DNA from 4 places in the Streptomyces sp. NPDC002690 genome. Region 4 is predicted to be linked to each of the others. Evidence: riboswitches for the same ligand, from Rfam matches in the RefSeq annotation. Region 4 holds a riboswitch; each other region holds the start of a gene.
What was found. A riboswitch is a leader RNA that binds a small molecule or an ion and turns the genes downstream of it on or off. The one in region 4 is predicted to bind cyclic di-AMP.

Region 1: it holds a riboswitch for cyclic di-AMP, as region 4 does, so the genes downstream of both, ACWD3D_RS11905 (M23 family metallopeptidase) here and ACWD3D_RS18640 (LysM peptidoglycan-binding domain-containing M23 family metallopeptidase) in region 4, are expected to answer to the same signal.
Region 2: it holds a riboswitch for cyclic di-AMP, as region 4 does, so the genes downstream of both, ACWD3D_RS04200 (M23 family metallopeptidase) here and ACWD3D_RS18640 (LysM peptidoglycan-binding domain-containing M23 family metallopeptidase) in region 4, are expected to answer to the same signal.
Region 3: it holds a riboswitch for cyclic di-AMP, as region 4 does, so the genes downstream of both, ACWD3D_RS13420 (transglycosylase family protein) here and ACWD3D_RS18640 (LysM peptidoglycan-binding domain-containing M23 family metallopeptidase) in region 4, are expected to answer to the same signal.

What each region holds. Positions count from the first base shown of each region.
Region 1 is NZ_JBSFVR010000067.1:18,868-23,401, forward strand. Features, by position in the region: gene ACWD3D_RS11895 (PrsW family intramembrane metalloprotease) at 1-536, shown strand, start outside; gene ACWD3D_RS11900 (aldo/keto reductase) at 546-1,493, opposite strand; gene ACWD3D_RS11905 (M23 family metallopeptidase) at 1,705-2,760, opposite strand; cyclic di-AMP (ydaO/yuaA leader) riboswitch at 2,772-2,925, opposite strand; gene ACWD3D_RS11910 (PP2C family protein-serine/threonine phosphatase) at 3,272-4,399, opposite strand.
Region 2 is NZ_JBSFVR010000016.1:12,720-17,253, forward strand. Features, by position in the region: gene ACWD3D_RS04195 (GntR family transcriptional regulator) at 113-808, opposite strand; gene ACWD3D_RS04200 (M23 family metallopeptidase) at 1,121-1,885, opposite strand; cyclic di-AMP (ydaO/yuaA leader) riboswitch at 1,899-2,066, opposite strand; gene ACWD3D_RS04205 (M16 family metallopeptidase) at 2,279-3,661, opposite strand; gene ACWD3D_RS04210 (M16 family metallopeptidase) at 3,688-4,534, opposite strand, start outside.
Region 3 is NZ_JBSFVR010000081.1:14,626-19,159, forward strand. Features, by position in the region: gene ACWD3D_RS13405 (DUF501 domain-containing protein) at 1-151, opposite strand, end outside; gene ACWD3D_RS13410 (FtsB family cell division protein) at 318-809, opposite strand; gene eno (phosphopyruvate hydratase) at 911-2,197, opposite strand; gene ACWD3D_RS13420 (transglycosylase family protein) at 2,552-3,268, opposite strand; cyclic di-AMP (ydaO/yuaA leader) riboswitch at 3,272-3,452, opposite strand; gene ACWD3D_RS13425 (transglycosylase family protein) at 3,743-4,534, opposite strand, start outside.
Region 4 is NZ_JBSFVR010000137.1:10,574-15,107, reverse strand. Features, by position in the region: gene ACWD3D_RS18665 (aspartate aminotransferase family protein) at 1-202, shown strand, start outside; gene ACWD3D_RS18660 (helix-turn-helix domain-containing protein) at 274-882, shown strand; gene ACWD3D_RS18655 (DUF6126 family protein) at 956-1,141, shown strand; gene ACWD3D_RS18650 (hypothetical protein) at 1,187-1,585, shown strand; gene ACWD3D_RS18645 (tyrosine-protein phosphatase) at 1,615-2,424, opposite strand; cyclic di-AMP (ydaO/yuaA leader) riboswitch at 2,854-3,010, shown strand; gene ACWD3D_RS18640 (LysM peptidoglycan-binding domain-containing M23 family metallopeptidase) at 3,014-3,907, shown strand; gene ACWD3D_RS18635 (SGNH/GDSL hydrolase family protein) at 4,089-4,534, shown strand, end outside.

The DNA of each region.
Region 1 (4,534 bases), on a different contig from region 4:
GCATGGCCCGGGACCTGGCGCGGCACTGGCACGGTGCGTCGGACCGGGCCAGGGGCCGGGCGGCGGCCCGGGCCGTCGCGGAGTACGAGTCGTTCGCGACCTCACTGGCGGCTCTGCGGCGGGACGCCCGGCGCGGCACGGTGGGCGTCGACTTCGCGGCGCGGGAGCAGGAGTTGCTGCACCACCTCTGGGAGCGCAGGGACGTCGCGGCCCCCGCGCTGAGCCACGCGGCCCGCAGTGTGTTCCGCTCGGCCGTCCGCCGCCCGGTGCCCTACCCGTACGGCCCCGGAGCTCCCGCGCACGGCGCCCACGCGGCCCACGGCGCGCACGCCCGGGGCTGGGCGCCCCCGGCACCGTCCCCGCAGCAGCCCTGGCCCGGCGCGTCCGGCGCCCAGGGGAGCCCGGCGCCGAGCGGGCACAAAGACGGCGCGGCGGCCCCGTACGGCACCGGTCAGGCCCCTTCGCCGTCCCCGCAGCAGCCGCCTCCGCACCGCCAGTACGGCGGGCACAACCCCTATCTGCACCCGCCGGGATAAGGCCCTCGCTCAGGCGGAGGCTTCGTCGAGCCGGTCCAGTTCCTCGCCGGTCAGCGTGAGCTCGGCGACCGCGAGCAGCGCCGGGAGCTGTTCCGGCGTACGGGCCGAGGCGATCGGCGCCACGACCGTGGGCCGGGACGCCAGCCAGGCCAGCGCGACGGTCGCGATCTCGGCCCCGTGCGCCTCGGCGACGGTGTCCAGCGCGCTCAGCACCTTCTGCCCGCGCTCGGACTCCAGGTGGGCTCCGGCGCTCGCGGCGCGGGCGCTCTCCACCTGCGTACCCGGCCGGTACTTGCCGGTGAGGAAGCCGGCCGCCAGCGCGTAGTACGGGACCGCGCCGAGGCCGGTCTCGGCGGCGAGGTCCTGGGCGGCGCCCTCGTAGGTGTCGCGGGAGACCAGGTTGTAGTGCGGCTGGAGGGCGACGTACCGGGCGAGTCCCTCGCGCTCGGAGAATTCGAGCGAGGCGCGCAGGCGCTCGGGGCTGATGTTGGAGGCGCCGATCTCGCGGACCTTGCCCTCCTTCACCAGCTGGTCGAGGGTGGTGACGATCTCCTCCACCGGGACACTCTCGTCGTCGTAGTGCGTGTAGTAGAGGTCGATGTAGTCGGTGTCGAGGCGCCGCAGGGACTCCTCCACCGCGCTCTTGACGTTGCCGGTGGCGAGCCCCCGGTACTCGGGGTGGGCACCGACCTTGGTGGCGACGACGACGTCGGCACGGTTGCCGCGGGCCTTGAGCCACTTGCCGATCAGCGCCTCCGACTCGCCGCCCCTGTTACCGGGAACCCAGGCCGAGTACGCGTCGGCGGTGTCGACGAAGTTGCCGCCGGCCGCGGTGTAGGCGTCGAGTACCGCGAAGGACTGCGCCTCGTCGGCGGTCCAGCCGAAGACGTTGCCGCCGAGGGCGAGCGGGAAGACCTCGAGGGCGGACGTTCCGAGCTTGCGGAGAGAAGAAGTCATGAGGAGTGCAACGGAACGGACGGGAGATCGTATTCCGCTTCCGGAGCTCCAGCCGCGATTCCGGCGGGACGAGGGGGGCCGGCAGCCCTGACGTCGGGGGGGAGCGTCAAGGCTGCCGGGGCTGGGGAGGCGCCCGGGCCGGGTCCGGCGGGGCCTACGCGCGCCGCACGGACCCCGCGCGGCGCGCCGGACCGGTGCGGGCCCGGAGGCGTCAGACGGTGAGGCCCTTGCCGGTCAGCCAGGCCATCGGGTCGATGCCGGTGCCGTCCGGGGTGTGGACTTCGAGGTGGAGGTGCGGGCCGGTGACATTGCCGGTGGCTCCCACGCGGCCGATGGTGTCGCCGGTGTTGACCTGCTGGCCGGCGACGACGTCCATGGAGGACTGGTGGCAGTACCAGATCTCCGTACCGTCATCGAGCTCCAGGACCGTGCGGTACCCGTACGAGCCCGACCAGCCCGCCGACTTGACCGTTCCCCCGTGCACGGCCTTGACCGGGGTACCGGTCGGCGCGGCGAAGTCGAGACCGGTGTGCTGCCCGGAGGCCCACATCGTGCCGGCCTCGCCGAAGGTGGAGGTGATCGTGTACGCGGAGGTGGGGAGCGAGTAGCTGGCGGCGAGCTTGGCCAGTCTCTCGGCCTCGGCCTTCTTCGCCGCGGCCTCCTCGGCCGCCTTCTTCTCCGCCGCGGCCTTCGCCGTGGCCTCGTCCTGCTGCTTCTTCGCCTCGGTGGCGGCCTTGGTCGCGGCAGCCGCCTCCTGGGCCGCCTTCGCTTCCGCGTCGGCGGCGGACTGCTGCTGCTCGGCCTGCTGGAGGATGCGGGCGCGCAGTGCCTCGCCCGCGTCGGTGGCGCCCTGCTCGGTCTCCGCCGTGGTGAGCCCGGCCGTGGTGAACGGCGCGGCCGCCGCCACCGGCGCGGGAGTGTCGTCGGACTCGACCGCGGTGATCAGAGCGCCCAGCCCGGGAAGGGACTTGGCGTCGGGAAGGTTGTCCGCGAGCGAATCGGGAAGAGAGATGGAGACCGGCGGCTTGCTCTGCGCGGTGGCCATGCCGCCCGCACCGACGGCCGCGATGACGCCGACCCCGAGGACGGTGGAACTACGCGCGAGACCACGCTGCTTGGCGACGCGGTGCCGGCCGCGTACGGGGCGGAGGGAATCCTCGGTGGGGTTCCATTCCTCCCAGGCCTTGTCGGCGTTGCCGGGAGAGCCGAAACCCTCGCGAGTGGCGAAGGGTGACGGGGCTTCGGGGGCAGGCTGGTTGGACGCCACGTGGGCGCACTCCTTTCCTTCCTTCTCGCCTACCGGGTTAGCTGACGGGTTCGGAGCAGGAAGGTCTCCTACGGGCGCCTGGCGTCTCTGTCGAGACACAGGTGTCCGATTCACCCCAAGAAGGTGGTTCCCCGGTTCCCTTGCGGAATTCGGCGCTCGCGCACGGCGCCGTCTCTGACGACGGCTGGGACGACCGCGCTGCGTTATCGAACGTTAATAGACAGACGACTCCGATTCCAAGCCGTTCCTCTTGATCATTCCCACTTCGGGCCGGGATTTACCTGGGCATTTCCTCGCTTAGCGGGGCGACTTGCGGACGAGCGGCCCGACCCGGCTTTTCTGACGGTGTGTCATATGTTATCGAGCGGTACCGCTCTGCTACGGACCGTCGCCGGACCCGGGCGGCTGACCCCGGGGCCGTCCGCAGGGGGATCGCGGGGCCGTCCGCAGGGGGATCGCGGGGCCGTCCGCAGGGGGATCACGGGGGATCACCACGGCGCCCTGAACCGCGTCAGCCGCCGCCGCGGCCCACGATCGGCACGGTGGTCCGGCGCTCCGGCTGGTCCTCCGCCGGCCGGGCCACCGCGAGCAGCGCCAGGTCGTCCGTCGAGCGCCCGCCCGTGTGCAGCCGGACGTCGTCGGTGAGCGCCGTGAGCAGCTCGTCGGGACCGGGGAAGATCCGGCCTCGCAGCCGCTCTGCCGGGTCGTAGAACACGCCCGCCGCGTCGCGCGCCTCGGAGAGCCCGTCCGTGTAGGTCAACAGGGTCGCGCCCGGCGGGAGGTCCCACTCGTCCGCCCGGTCCGGCCAGGCTCCCAGTGCCATACCGAGCGGCAGCGCGGGGGTACTGGGCCGCAGCACGTCCAGCGCGCCCCCGGCGTGCAGCAACAACGGTTCGGGGTGACCCCGGTTGACGATCCGCAGAGTCGCGGAGCCCTGTGGAATCTCGGCCAGGACCGCGGTGACGAACCCCTCCACCGGGTCCAGCCCCCCGCGCCGCGCCGCGTCCCTGGCCAACGCGCGCTCAAGCCGCTGCGCCACCCCCTCCAGCGTCTCCTCCTGCTCCGCGGCCTCCCGGAACGCGCCGATGATCACCGCCACCGCCTCGACCGCGTCGAGCCCCTTTCCGCGTACGTCGCCCAGTACGAGGCGTACGCCGTACGGAGTGTCCGCGACGGCGAACAGGTCGCCGCCGACGTACTCGTCCGCCTGCGCCGCCTCGTACCGCGCGGCGACGTGGAGCCCGCCGACCCGGTCGGCAGGGACCGGCAGCACGGCGCGCATGGCGGTCTCCGCGATGATCCGGGCGGACGCGAGCTGCTCGTTGCCGCGCCGCACCACCGCGTTGATGACGAGCGCCAGCACGGCCGTGGTGGCCACGGTGAGCGTCTCGATGATCGGAACGATCTCTCCGATGGTGCCCACGTACACCCGCATCGCGATGACGGCGGCCAGCGAGGCGGCACCGATCCGGACGGTGCCGGCCCGGGAGGCGAACGGCGCGGCGATCAGGGGCGCGGCGACGAACAGCGGCACCGCCGTGAAGCGGGGCGGTGACGCGATGTCGAAGACGAGTCCGCCGAGAACGAGCAGGGCAGGCAGGACCCGCACGAATCGCCGGGCACGCACACCCCCGGACATCCAGCCATCCCTGTACAGCCGTTTCCCCACCTCTGTGCTTCTCCTGCCCTGTCCCGCCACGGCTGCGGAACCTACCGCGCCCCGCGCGGGCCGGCCCGAGCCGCGCCGCGCGGCGACTCCTCGTCGTCCATAGGG
Region 2 (4,534 bases), on a different contig from region 4:
TTGCAGCCGGGTTTCGTCTCGGCCATTTCTCACGGGAGCCGGGACGATGGTAATTCCGGCACACTGAGAATGCCCAACCAATTCGCTTCTCTCTTTGTATACGGCGACTTTGTTAATGACGGGCACCCGAGGTGTTTACGGGATGTTGCGAAGTGCTCACCCGGGACTGTTTCACCGCTCGGACCGGGCGGCGCGGCCGGTGCGCGGCCAGTGAACGCTCCGCGTGCAACGTGGCCAGGCCCCTGGCGCGCTCCGCGTCACCCCGGGCCACCGCGTCCACGAGGGCGCCGTGTTCGGCCCACGACTCGACGGGTCGGACCGGCTGCTCGATGGCGTACATCCAGGTGATCTTGTGCCGTAGCTGGGTCAGCAGCGCGATGAGACCGGGGCTGCCCGACGCCTGGGCGAGCGTCTCGTGGAACCAGCCGCCCAGCGAGCGCAGGTCCTCCCCCTCACCCCGGCGGGCTCGCTCCTGCCCCAGCTTGACCAGGCCGCGCAGCACCTTGAGATGCGCGTCGGTACGACGCTGCGCGGCCCGTGCCGCGCCCAGCGGCTCCAGCAGGAGCTTCACCTCCAGGAGGTCGGCCGCCTCCTGCTCCGTCGGCTCGGCGACACAGGCGCCGGCGTGTCTGCGGGTGACCACGAACCCCTCGGACTCCAGGGTCCGCAGCGCCTCGCGCACCGGCACGCGCGAGACGCCGTAGCGCCGCGCCAGAAGCTCCTCGGTGAGGCGGCTGCCGCGCTCGAAGACGCCCGAGACGATGTCCTCACGGATTGCCGTGCATACCGAGTGCGCGGGAATGCGCATGTCCGAACCTCCGCCTTAATCCCCGCGAAACGCGGCCGATCGAAGCCTGCACCGTGACTCTATTGCAATCTGAGTGAATTTCCGATGGCGTACCGGAATTCGCACATATCTTTTGCCTGCGGAGCCGGCGGGCCGGAGGGTTTCGGGTGATATGCCGAAGCCCCGGCACGGGGCCGGGGCTTCGGGGTGATCGGGGGGCGGCCGGAGGTGTTCTGCAGCGGTCGGACGACGCGGACCCGGGGCTGGACGTCCGGGGCTGGACGTCCGGGGCTGGACGTCCGGGGCCGCGCGGGTCAGACCGTGACGCGCGGGTCAGACCGTGAGGCCGTGGGCCCGCAGATACGCCACGGGGTCCATGTCGGAGCCGTACTCCGGTCCGGTGCGTGCCTCGAAGTGCAGGTGCGGGCCGGTCGCGTTGCCGGTGGCGCCGGAGAGGCCGATCCGCTCCCCCGACGAGACGCGTTGGCCGGCCTGGACGCCGATCGAGGAGAGGTGGCCGTACTGGGTGTACGTGCCGTCCGCCATCCGCAGCACGATGTTGTTGCCGTACGCGCCGCCCCAGCCGGCTTCGACGACCGTGCCCGCGCCCACGGCGAGGACGGGGGTACCCGTGGCGGCATGGAAGTCGACGCCGGAGTGGCTGCCGGAGGACCACAGGGAGCCGCTCGACTGGTAACCGGTACTGATGTACGAGCCCGCGATGGGCAGGTGGAAGGAGTTCAGCCGCTTGCGCTCGGCGGCGCGCGCGGCGCGCGCCTTCGCCTCACGGGCTTCCCTGACTCGTACGGCGGCCTCGGCCTTGGCCTTCGCTTCGGCCTTCGCCCTGGCCTCGGCCACACGGTGCTGGGCCTCCGCCTGGTCGGCGATCCGGTCCGCGATGGAGTCGCCGAGCGTCACGGCCTCGATGAGGCCGGTCGTACGGGGCGACGGGACGGGCGAACCGGCGGCGAGGGCCGGGGAGGCGGTCGCAGCGACGACGCCGGTCGCGGCGAGGGCGGCGACGCCGGCGAACCGGGCGGTGGTGCGCGTCAGACGGCCCGGGGCACGATGGGTCCCGGTGGCACGGGTGAACGCCATGAAGGGGCGGGTCCTTTCCTTCCTTCTCGCCTACCGGGTTAGCTGACGGGTTCGGAGCAGGAAGGTCTCCTACGGGCGTTCGCGCCTCTCACGAGACGCGGGTGCCCGATTCACCCCAGGGACTTCACGGGTCCCCGGCTCCCCAGGCTCGCGCCTGACGGGGACTCGGCGATGACTGTCCGGCACCGCGAGTGCGGCACACAGTCGGCGGACAGCCGGATCGACGCTAGGCCGCGGCGCTTTCGATCACCAAACGGACAGTGGGTTTTGTAGCGCATCCCACAGGGCAGACAGGCACGCTTCCGGCAAAGGGGACAAACAGCGCGGCCCCGGCGAGATCTCCCCGCCGGGGCCGCGCTGCCGGGCCTGCCCGGTCGTGTGGTTGACGGCCGGTCAGCCGTTCACGATCGTCACATCGCCGATGTCCAGGGCGCGGACGGGCTCGGCGATCTGCGACGCGTCGCCCACCAGGATCGTCACCAGCCGGTCCACCGGGAAGGCGTTGACCACCGCGGCGGTCGCCTCGACCGTGCCGGTCTCGGCGAGCCGGGCGTACAGGTGGGCCTGGAAGTCGTCGGGCAACTGCTGCTCGACCTGGTCGGCGAGGGTCGCCGCGACCGAGGCGGCCGTCTCGAACTTCAGCGGGGCGACCCCCACGAGGTTCTGCACGGCGGTCTCGCGCTCGGCGTCCGTCAGCCCGTCCGCCGCGAGGGTCCGCAGGACCTTCCAGAGGTCGTCGAGCGCGGGGCCCGTGGACTCGGTGTCCACCGAGCCGCTGATGGCCAGCATCGCCGCACCGGCCGGGCCGGAGTCCGGACCGCCTGCGGTGGAGCGGAGCACCTGGGCGAACGCGCGTACGCCGTAGGTGTAGCCCTTCTCCTCGCGCAGGACCCGGTCGAGCCGCGAGGTGAGCGTGCCGCCGAGGCAGTACGTCCCGAGGACCTGGGCGGGCCAGACACTGTCGTGCCGGTCCGCGCCGATGCGGCCGATGAGCAGCTGCGTCTGCACGGCTCCCGGACGGTTGACGATGACCACGCGTCCGGTGTCGTCCGCGGTGATCGGCGCCACCGGGCGGGGGCTGCCGGCGTTGCCCGACCAGTCGCCGAGGGTGTCGGCGAGGAGGGCGTCCAGGTCGATGCCGGTGAGGTCGCCGACGACGACCGCGACCGCCGTGGCGGGGCGGACGTGGGCGTCGTAGAAGGCGCGGACGGCGGCGGCGTCGATCCGCCGCACGGTGTCCTCGGTGCCCAGACGCGGGCGCGACATCCGGGCGGTGGCCGGGAACAGTTCCTTGGAGAGCTGCTTGGCCGCGCGGCGCGCGGGGTTGGCCTGCTCGTGCGGGATCTCGTCCAGGCGGTTGCCCACCAGGCGCTCGATCTCGCTGTCGGCGAAGGCGGGGGCCCGCAGCGCCTCGGCGACCAGGCCGAGCGCCTTGGCCAGCCGGGAGGCGGGCACCTCCAGCGAGACCCGGACGCCGGGATGGTCGGCGTGCGCGTCGAGCGTGGCGCCGCAGCGCTCCAGCTCGGCGGCGAACTCCTCGGCGCTGCGCTTGTCGGTTCCCTCGGAGAGGGCGCGCGCCATGATGGTGGCGACGCCGTCCAGGCCCTCGGGTTCCGCGTCGAGCGGCGCTTCGAGGTGGATCTCGACCGCGACGACCTGCTGGCCGGGGCGGTGGCTGCGGAGCACGGTCAGCCCGTTGGGCAGGGTGCCGCGCTCGGGTGCCGGGAACGCCCAGGGGCGTGCGGTTCCCGGGGTGGGCTGCGGGTGGAAGTCCATGGCTACTCCAGTCACGGCGGCGTCGCTCACTTGCCGGCCTCCTCGTCGGCGTCGGTGTCCGCGCCGTCCTCGGCAGCGGTCCCGTCGTCCGGCTCGGCCGGTTCGACCGGTTCGTAGACCAGTACGGCACGGTTGTCGGGGCGCAGCGTGGCCGCGGCGACCGCCCGTACCTCGTCGGCGGTGATGTCGAGGACGCGCCCGACGGCCGTCAGCGCGAGCTGCGGGTCGCCGAACAGCACCGCGAAGCGGCAGAGTTCGTCGGCGCGGCCGGAGACCGTACCGAGACGGTCGAGCCACTCGCGCTCCAACTGGGCCTGCGCGCGCTCCATTTCCTCGGGCGTCGGGCCCTCGGCGGCAAACCGCTCCAGCTCCTCGTCGACCGCGGTCTCGATGCTCTCGACCTCCACGCCGCCGGACGTCTTGACGTCCAGCCAGCCCAGCGAGGGCGCTCCGGCCAGCCGCAGCAGCCCGAATCCGGCGGCCACCGCCGTACGGTCGCGGCGGACCAGGCGGTTGTGCAGCCGGGACGACTCGCCGCCGCCGAGGACGGTCAGGGCCAGGTCGGCGGCGTCCGCCTCACGGGTGCCGTCGTGCGGCAGCCGGTACGCGGCCATCAGCGCGCGGGCCGGGACCTCCTCGTGGACCACTTCGCGCAGCTGCCCGCCGATGGTGCCGGGGAGGGAGCCGTCGCGCGGGGGCTTCTTCCCGTCGTGGGACGGAATGGAGCCGAAGTACTTCTCGATCCAGGCGAGGGTCTCCTCGGGGTCGATGTCACCGACCACCGAGAGCACCGCGTTGTTGGGCGCGTAGTACGTACGGAAGAACGCCTGGGCGTCCTCCAGCGTCGCCGCGTCCAGGTCCGCCATGGAGCCG
Region 3 (4,534 bases), on a different contig from region 4:
GCTGGGTCTCCACCACGTCCGGGTTGCCGCAGGGGCAGCGGTGCGCGATGGCGCGCAGCCCGCGCGGCGGCCGTCCGAGCTGCTGCTCGAACGCGGCGATGTCCGCGTCGGTGGGCGGAGTGGATTCGGTCTGCGGAGGGGCGGTGTCCATGCCTGCCTTGGTTCTGCTCGAAGGTGCTGCTCTTGAGTGCGGTGCGATCCGATTGCGGTGCGATCCGATTGCGGTGCGGTGCGGTGCGATCCGATCGCGCTGCGGTGCGGTGCGCCGGAACGCGTTTCTGCTCGGACCAGTGTGCCTGGCCGGGCGGGGGCGTGGCTCAGTCGCCGTCGGAGTCGCTGCCGGAGCCGTCCGCGCTGTCCACGCCGTCCCAGAGGTTGGAGTGCCAGGGCCGGCCGCTGGCGCCGGGTTCGCCCCGGCTGTCGTCCGCCGCGTCGGGATCGACCACGGTGTAGCCGGTCTCGCCGGGGAGGACGTAGTGGAGGTGTTCGCGGGCGAGGCGGCGGATGTACGCGTCGTCCTGGAGGCGGGCCTTCTCGTCCCGCAGCTCCTCGGCGCGCTTCCCGGCGTCCTGGAGGGTCCGCTCCTGGTCGGCGATCTCCTCGCGCTGGGAGACGTACTGGCGCATCGGGTACGCCAACGCCACGATCAGGGTGCAGACGATCAGCGCCAGGAACGCGGCGCGGCCGGTGAGCCGGGACCGGTGGGCCTGGCGGCGGTTCTGGGAGCGGTAGACGCGGGCCGCCGTCTGCTCGCCGAGCAGCCGCAGCCTGGTCGCGGTGGAGAACCGGTCGCGGTCCTTCACGGCCATGTTCATGCCTCCCCGTCACGCACGTCCGTCCCCGCACACGGTACGGGACCGAGTGCGGGGACGGACGGAGGCTGGTGGAGCGGGCCCTCGCGGGCCGCGGATCAGCCCTTGAAGCGGGGGAACGCCGAGCGGCCGGCGTACACCGCGGCGTCGTCGAGGATCTCCTCGATGCGCAGCAGCTGGTTGTACTTGGCGACGCGGTCCGAGCGGGCCGGGGCGCCGGTCTTGATCTGACCGCAGTTCACGGCGACGGCGAGGTCGGCGATGGTGACGTCCTCGGTCTCACCGGAACGGTGGGACATCATGCACTTGAAGCCGTTGCGCTGCGCGAGCTCGACGGCGTCCAGGGTCTCGGTCAGCGAGCCGATCTGGTTGACCTTGACGAGCAGGGCGTTGGCCGAGCCCTCCTCGATGCCACGGGCGAGGCGCTCGGGGTTGGTGACGAAGAGGTCGTCGCCGACGATCTGCACCTTGGTGCCGAGCTTGTCGGTGATGACCTTCCAGCCGGCCCAGTCGTCCTCGTACAGCGGGTCCTCGATGGAGACCAGCGGGTACGCGGAGACGAGCTCCTCGTAGTACTCGGTCATCTCGGCGGCCGAGCGGGACTTGCCCTCGAACTCGTACTTGCCGTCCTTGTAGAACTCGGACGCGGCGACGTCGAGCGCGAGCGCGATGTCGCGGCCGGGGACGAAACCGGCCTCCTTGATGGCCTCGACGATGAGGTCGAGGGCGGCGCGGTTGGACTCCAGGTTCGGGGCGAAGCCGCCCTCGTCGCCGAGACCGGTGGAGAGGCCCTTGGTCTTCAGGACCTTCTTCAGCGTGTGGTACGTCTCGGCACCCCAGCGAAGGGCCTCGGAGAAGGACTCCGCGCCGATCGGGGCGATCATGAACTCCTGGATGTCGACGTTGGAGTCGGCGTGCGACCCACCGTTCAGGATGTTCATCATCGGAACGGGCAGCAGGTGCGCGTTCGGGCCGCCGAGGTAGCGGAAGAGCGGGAGATCGGCGGCCTCGGAGGCGGCGTGGGCCACGGCGAGCGAGACGCCGAGGATGGCGTTGGCGCCGAGCGAGCCCTTGTTCTCCGTGGCGTCCAGGTCGCACATCGCCTGGTCGATCAGGCGCTGCTCGGTGGCGTCGTAGCCGACGAGCTCCGGGCCGATCTGCTCGATGACGGCGAGGACGGCCTTCTCCACGCCCTTGCCGAGGTAACGCTTGGGGTCGCCGTCGCGAAGCTCGACGGCCTCGAACGCGCCGGTGGAGGCGCCGGACGGAACGGCAGCACGGCCCGTGCTGCCGTCGTCGAGACCAACTTCGACCTCGACCGTGGGGTTACCCCGCGAGTCGAGGATTTCCCGGGCTACGACGACGTCGATGGACGGCACGAGCATCTCCTTCTGGGATGTGACGCTGACTGTGCGGGGCTCTTGAGCCTTGCGACTAGAGCCTAACCGGACACAGGACATCGGCCAGCCGACCGTCCGTCCAGTGACACGGCGAGCCTACACATTGTTTCCGTACGGAACATAACGTCCGGCCATACGGAGGTCGGCAGTCCGCGGTACGGCCGGGGTGGCGGCCCGCCCTCTCTCCTCTTCTTCACCTGTACGCCGCTCACGGGACGTACGCGCGCACCCGGCCCGGAAAGGGCCCTGGCCCGGCGCGCGGGGGGAGTGCGCGCCGGGCCAGGGAGTGGGAAAGGGGTGCCGCCGGACACCCCGCTTCCGGGGAGGAGTGGTTCGTGACTACTTCAGGTGGAGCTGCTGACCCGGGAAGATGAGGTCGGCGTCCTCGACGATGTCGTGGTTCAGCTTGAACAGCTTCTGCCAGCCGCCCTTGACGCCCTGCTTCTCGGCGATGGTGCTGAGGGTGTCGCCGGTGACGACCTTGTACTCGCCGTCGCCCTTCTCCACCTTGTCGCCGGTCGGCGTGGTGACGGTCTCGGACTTCGCGGCGGGGCGCTCCTCGCTGCGGGAGGCGGTCTGCGAGTCGGTGGAGCGGTCCGGCGTCGCCGTGGAGGCGCTGTCGTCGGTCGCGGTCGAGCCGGTGCTCGCGGAGGAGCCCGTGTCGACGCCCGGGTCCACACCGTCGTTGGTGAGGTTGCCGGCGCCGGCGCAGGACCAGGCGCCCGGGCCCTGCAGGTCGAGCAGCACCTCGGCGGTGGCGATCTGCTGCTCCTTGGTCGCCAGGTCGGCGCGGGGGGCGTACTTCGTACCGCCGGCGGCGGCCCAGCTGGACTGCGAGAACTGCAGACCGCCGTAGTAGCCGTTGCCGGTGTTGATGGACCAGTTGCCACCGGACTCGCACTGGGCGACGGCGTCCCAGGTGGCGACGGAGGCGGCGGAAGCGTTGGTGGCGCCCATCAGCGGGAGGGCGATGGCGGCACCGGCGACGCCGGCGAGCGTGGCCACACGGACGGCCTTGGACGAGCGGCGGTGCTTACCGTTGCTGGACAGCAGCATGGAACGTCTCCTCACCGACGCCTACGAGGTGAGCTGTCGGGTTCGGGCCAATGAGTGCCCGGCCACACGTCCTTGCGTGTGGCTTAACCCCTAGCCGGTCCCGGCCTCCCGTCGTTTCCGACGGGCCGTCCGATACCGGCGGCTTACCTGGGTCCCCCGCTCCTGCCTACGGCGCTTTACGCGTCTGTTCCCTTCGACCGACGGCAGGATTCGGCGTGACGGTCGACGGGGCCCGCGGTGCGAGCGGTTCTGACCGTAAACAGAGGCAACCCCCACATTCAATGATGGACATATCAGACAATCAGACCTTACTGGCCACGCCTGAATAACCGTTTCCGCAGGTCAAAGCGGACATTCGCGAACCCCCGCGACCGCGACACGCCGGAACAGCGAAGAGACCCATGTCTCACTTTCGCAAAAGTGGACATAGGCCCCTTAACTACCCCTCTTTTTGGGGCGTTTTCCCGAATTGGATCAGTTGGCGGGAGCAGTCTCCGCCGTGTCGGGAGTGGTCTCCGGCGTGTCGGAAGCGGTGCCGGACGCGGTGTCCGTCGCGGCCGGAGCGGAGTCGGTCGCCGCAGGGGCGGCGGCCGTGCTCAGGTCGAGCTCCTGGCCGGGCAGGATCAGGTCGGGGTTCGATCCGATCACGCTCTCGTTGGCCTGGTAGAGCTCGGTCCAGCCGTCGGAGAGGTGCTGCGCGTCGGCGATCGCCCAGAGGTTGTCGCCGGACTGGACCGTGTACGTCCCGTCCGTCGCGAGGGCCGTGTCGTCGCGCGCGTCGCTGTCCCCGCGCGAGGCGTGCCGGCCGGTGTCGCGCGAGGCGTCGGCTGCGGCCTCGTCCGGGTCGGGCGTCCCGCGGTGCTTGCCGCCCGTCGCGGTGTCACCGGTCGCCGCGTCCGTCGCCCCGCTCTTCGCGCCGCTCTTGCCGGGCGTGGTGGCGCCCGGGGTGGCCGAGCCGGAGGGCGCGGGGGTCGCGGAGGCGTCGGGGCTCGGCGTGGCGCTGCTCCCGGTGGTGCCGTCGGAGTCCGAGGCACCGGTCGAGCCCGAGGTGTCGGTCGGGTCCGTGGTGCCGGTGGAGACGGGTGCGCCGTCCGCGTCCGGGATCGTGCCGGCCGAGGCGCCCGCGTCCGTGGCGGACGTGGAGCCGGGGTCGACGCCGATGAGGCTGCCCGCGGGCGCCAGCCCGGAGATCACCGCGCACCCGGGCCACGCCTGCGGGCCCTTGGCGTCGAGCACCTTCTCCGCCACGGCTATCTGCTGGGTGCG
Region 4 (4,534 bases):
GCAGAAGCACCGGATTCTCACCCAGGTGTCCGGGGATCATCTCGAAGTGATCAAGCTGATCCCCCCGCTGGTCATCGGTGAGCCCGAGGTCGACCGGTTCGTGACGGCCTTCGAGTCGGTGATGGACGAGGCCCACGGTGGGGGCGGCCTGATGTGGGACTTCGGCCGCACCTTGGTGAAGCAGGCGGTCGCCAACCGCTGACCCGTCTCCGACAGTTTTGCCTCTGAGGCAAGAAATTTGCCTCAGAGGAAAGTCGGTGGCGCAATGGAGGTATGAATCCTCCTGACGGAGGGGTGGCCGACGACCTCCCCGGCGTCGCTCCCCGCCTGCGCGAACTGCGCCGGAGCCGAGGCCTCACCCTGGAGGCCGCCGCGCAGCGCGCGGGACTCTCCCCGGCCCATCTCTCCCGGCTCGAAACGGGAAACCGCCAGCCCTCGCTGCCCGTACTTCTCGGCCTCGCCCGGATCTACGGTACGACCGTCTCCGAACTCCTCGGCGAGATCCCCCCGGAACGCGACGCGATCGTACGCGGTGGCCGGTTCGACGGCCCCGAGGCGGACGGCTGGATGTACCGCCGGGCCGGCGGTCCGGGCCGCGCCATGCAGGCGCTGCGCGTCCGCGTCCCGTACGGCGCCCAGGGCGACCTGGTGCGCGTCCACCCGGGGGAGGAGTGGCTGTACGTCCTCGAAGGGCGGCTGCGGCTCTCCCTCGGCGAAACCGCTCACGAGCTCGGGCCCGGCGACAGCGCCCACTTCGACTCGCTCACCCCGCACCGGATCGCCGCCGCCGGGCCGGAGGGCGCCGAGCTGATCTTCGTACACACCCTGTTGCAGAGCCCCGCCGCCGAGCTGTGCCTCGGCGACGGGACCCGTCGGCGCTGACCGCGCCCGGCACCCGGTGCCGCGCCCATTCCTCGTGCACCCGGCCCCGGGAGCACGTCAAGAGAGGACCGTCATGTCCGATTCGGAGCACTACGACCCGCTGACCCCCCGGCAGACCGGCGTCAACGCCCCCCGGGACACCCAGGAGCGGAAGATGCCGCGCGGGATGGTCATCCGGCTCATCGCCTACCTGGTCGCCGGGCACGTCATCGCCGCGTTCCTCTACATCCTGTTCGCCGTCGCGGGCGGCAACCAGTAGAGAATCCCGGGGACCGCCGGCACCGGCCTCCGTACAGTGGCCCGCATGGCGACGATCCTGCGGCACCCCCGGCCCGGAGCCACATGGGACTGGTGGGCGGTCGATGCGGCCGGCTTCCTCGTGCAGTTCAGCCACGGACCGGCCCCCGAACACCTGCTGGCGCACCTGGACCGGGTCGACGCGGCAGCGGCGTGGGCGGAAGGGAACCGCCCGGTGTGGTTCGGCCGCGACTCCTTGCCGCTGCACGCCTTCGGCTGCGTCGGCGAACTGCCGACCTACACCCGGTGCGGCGTCCCGGACTCCCCGATGCGGCTGGCCGACGCGCCTGCGGTCGTTGCCGAAGTCGCGGTCCTGGTCGAACTGGAACGAGCGGTCGGGAACACCTGGACGATCCACCTCGAAGAGGGGTGGGTCCGGGCGGCCCGACCGGGATCGCCCGGCTGACCGGAGCGCCCGCGACGTGATCGTGCGGCCTACGCTTCGTCCAGCAGCCGCTCGCGCAGCCGCTCCCGGGTCTCCCCGGAGAGTCCCAGCCCCTCGGCGAAGTAGCGCTCCGTGGTGCCCCAGTTCTCCTCGATCGTGGCGAAGGCCGCGTCCAGGTAGTCGATGTGCGCTCCGAAGAGCGGGTTGAGCAGGCTCATCACCTCGGTGGAGACCACGGGGTCCGCGCTGTCGCCGCGCCTCAGCCGGTACCGGCGGTGGGCGTCGTTGGACTTGAGGTAGTCCACCGCGATGGCCTCGCGCTCCACTCCGACCGCGAGCAGCGTCACCGCCATCGTCAGGCCCGCCCGGTCCTTGCCCGCGGCGCAGTGCATCAGCGCCGGCACGCTGTCCTCCGCCAGGGCGTGCAGTACCCGGCTGTGCTCGGCCGTACGGTCGGTGATGATCGAGCGGTACGAGGCGAGCATGCGTTCCGTGCCCTTGCCCTCGGCGAGCAGCGAACGCAGCTGGGCGATGTCGCCTTCGCGCACCAGCCGCCAGAAGCCCGCCCCGTCCGCCGGGTCGGAGAGCGGGATGCGGACGTTGCGCACGCCCGGAAGCTCGATGTCGAAGCCGTCGAGCTTCTGGTCGGCGGAGTTACGGAAGTCGAAGACCGTGTGCAGGCCGAGCCGGCCGAGGAAGACGGCGTCCTCGGCGGTGGCGGCGGCGAGGTGACCGCTGCGGAAGAGCCTCCCGTGCCGGACCCGTCGTCCGTCGGAGGTGGGCAGCCCGCCCACGTCCCGGAAATTACGGACCCCGCTCAGCTCGGGTTCGGCCGGCGAGAACTGCGGCACCTGCGTCACAGCGGCTCCTCGGTGCGTCTGCGCGCCGGCGCTGCTCGCCGACGTCGGCTCGTCGCGACCCTACGACATCGCTCCCCGGCGCCCGAGTACCGGCGGCCGGCCCCCCGGAGGCTGAAGATCCGTCATGAGTGACGTGCGCGACATGTCCGTATTGTATGGATTTCACGCAACATCGTCCGTTTATGGGGGAGATGGCGGGTGATCTCGTGAGCGGGATCATATCCGTGACCGTGCGTGGCCGAGAGGCCGGGCGGCAGTCCGTCCGTCGCGCGGAATGCCAAGATCCGTAATCCACGGAGGGTGACCGGAAAAGGAGGCCGAAATCGGCTCCCGGAATCCGTTCCGCTTGCGATGGCTTGTTCCGTCCGGCCCGGCTCGATTACGTTCGCCATCACTCCGGACGGACCGCCTAATCCTGCCGCCGCCCGGAATTCGCACTCACTGATGCGTGGCAGGAGCGGGGGACCCAGGTAAGCCGCCGACCGGAGTTGTTCCGGACGGCTCGGGGTGAAGTCGCGTTCAACGCGACCGGGCATCTCCAGCCCGAACCCGACAGCTCACCTCGTAGGCGCCGGAGAGGAATTCCCCCATGCCCATCCCGGGTAAGCACCGTCGTAAGAAGTCCGGCCCGATCGCTCGCGGCATCCTCGCCGTCGGAGCCGGCGGCGCCGTCGTCGCCCTGCCGCTCCTCGGAGCCACGGGTGCCCACGCCGCCGAGCAGTCGGCGCCCGCCGCCCAGTCCGCCCCGGCCGCCCAGCAGTCCGCCAAGACCTACAAGGTCGTCTCCGGCGACTACCTGGCGAAGATCGCCGCCCAGCACAAGATCAAGGGTGGCTGGGAGAAGCTCTACCAGGACAACCGCGAGGTCGTCGGCGACAACCCGAGCCTGATCCTCCCGGGCATGAAGCTGACCCTCGGCGCCCAGGCGTCCGGCTCGGCCTCCACCGCGTCCTCCGCCAAGGCCGAGGCCCCGAAGGCCGAGACGAAGACGGCGGCCAAGACCGAGACGAAGGCCGCCCCGGCGACCACGACGGAGTCCGCCGCGACCACCACCAAGGCCGCCGACAGCGACAGCACCGGCTGGACCACCCCGGTGGCCAACGCGACCGTCACCACGCAGTACCACGCCTCCGGCTCCATGTGGTCCAGCGGCTACCACACCGGCTCCGACTTCAGCGCCGCCACCGGCACCGTCGTCCGCGCCGTCGGCCCCGGCACCGTCGTCTCCGCCGGCTACGACGGCGCGTACGGCAACGAGGTCATCATCAAGCACGCCGACGGCATGTACTCCCAGTACGCGCACCAGTCGCAGCTGATGGTCTCGGTCGGCCAGACCGTCACCGGCGGCCAGCAGATCGGCCTCTCGGGTGCCACCGGCAACGTCACCGGCCCGCACCTCCACTTCGAGATCCGCACCACCCCGAGCTACGGCTCGGACGTGGACCCGATCGCCTACCTGCGACTCCACGGCGTCTCCATCTGAGACTCCTCCCCTTGACGAATCGTCACGATCCGTAAGGGCTTGGAGGGGCGGTGCGCGCAAGCGTGCCGCCCCTCTATTTATTCCGGCTTTACCAAAAACTGACCGGGTGGTCTATCTCACCCCACGTCAACCCCTTCTTACGGTCGCGTAGGTCACATGAAAAGGGGCAAGATATGTGGTCGTGGCAGACGATTCGAGAATCCAGAAGACAGACATCATCGGGTCGTACGCGGCGATCGGCGACAGTTTCACCGAGGGAGTCGGAGACCCCGGACCGGACGGGTCCTATGTCGGCTGGGCGGACCGTTTCGCGGTTCTCCTCGCGGACCAGCTTCCCGCCCTCGACGAGGCGACAGGCCCTGATTCCGTGCACGGGGAATTCCGGTACGCCAATCTCGCGGTACGCGGACGACTTCTCGACCAGATAGTCGAGGAGCAGGTACCCCGCGCCAAGGAGCTCGCGCCGGACCTGGTGAGCTTCTGCGCCGGCGGCAACGACATCATCCGGCCCGGCACCGACCCGGACGACCTGGCCGAGCGCTTCGAGCGCGCGGTCGCCGACCTCACCAACGCGGTCGGCACCGTCATGGTGACCACCGGATTCGACACCCGCGGGGTCCCGGTGCT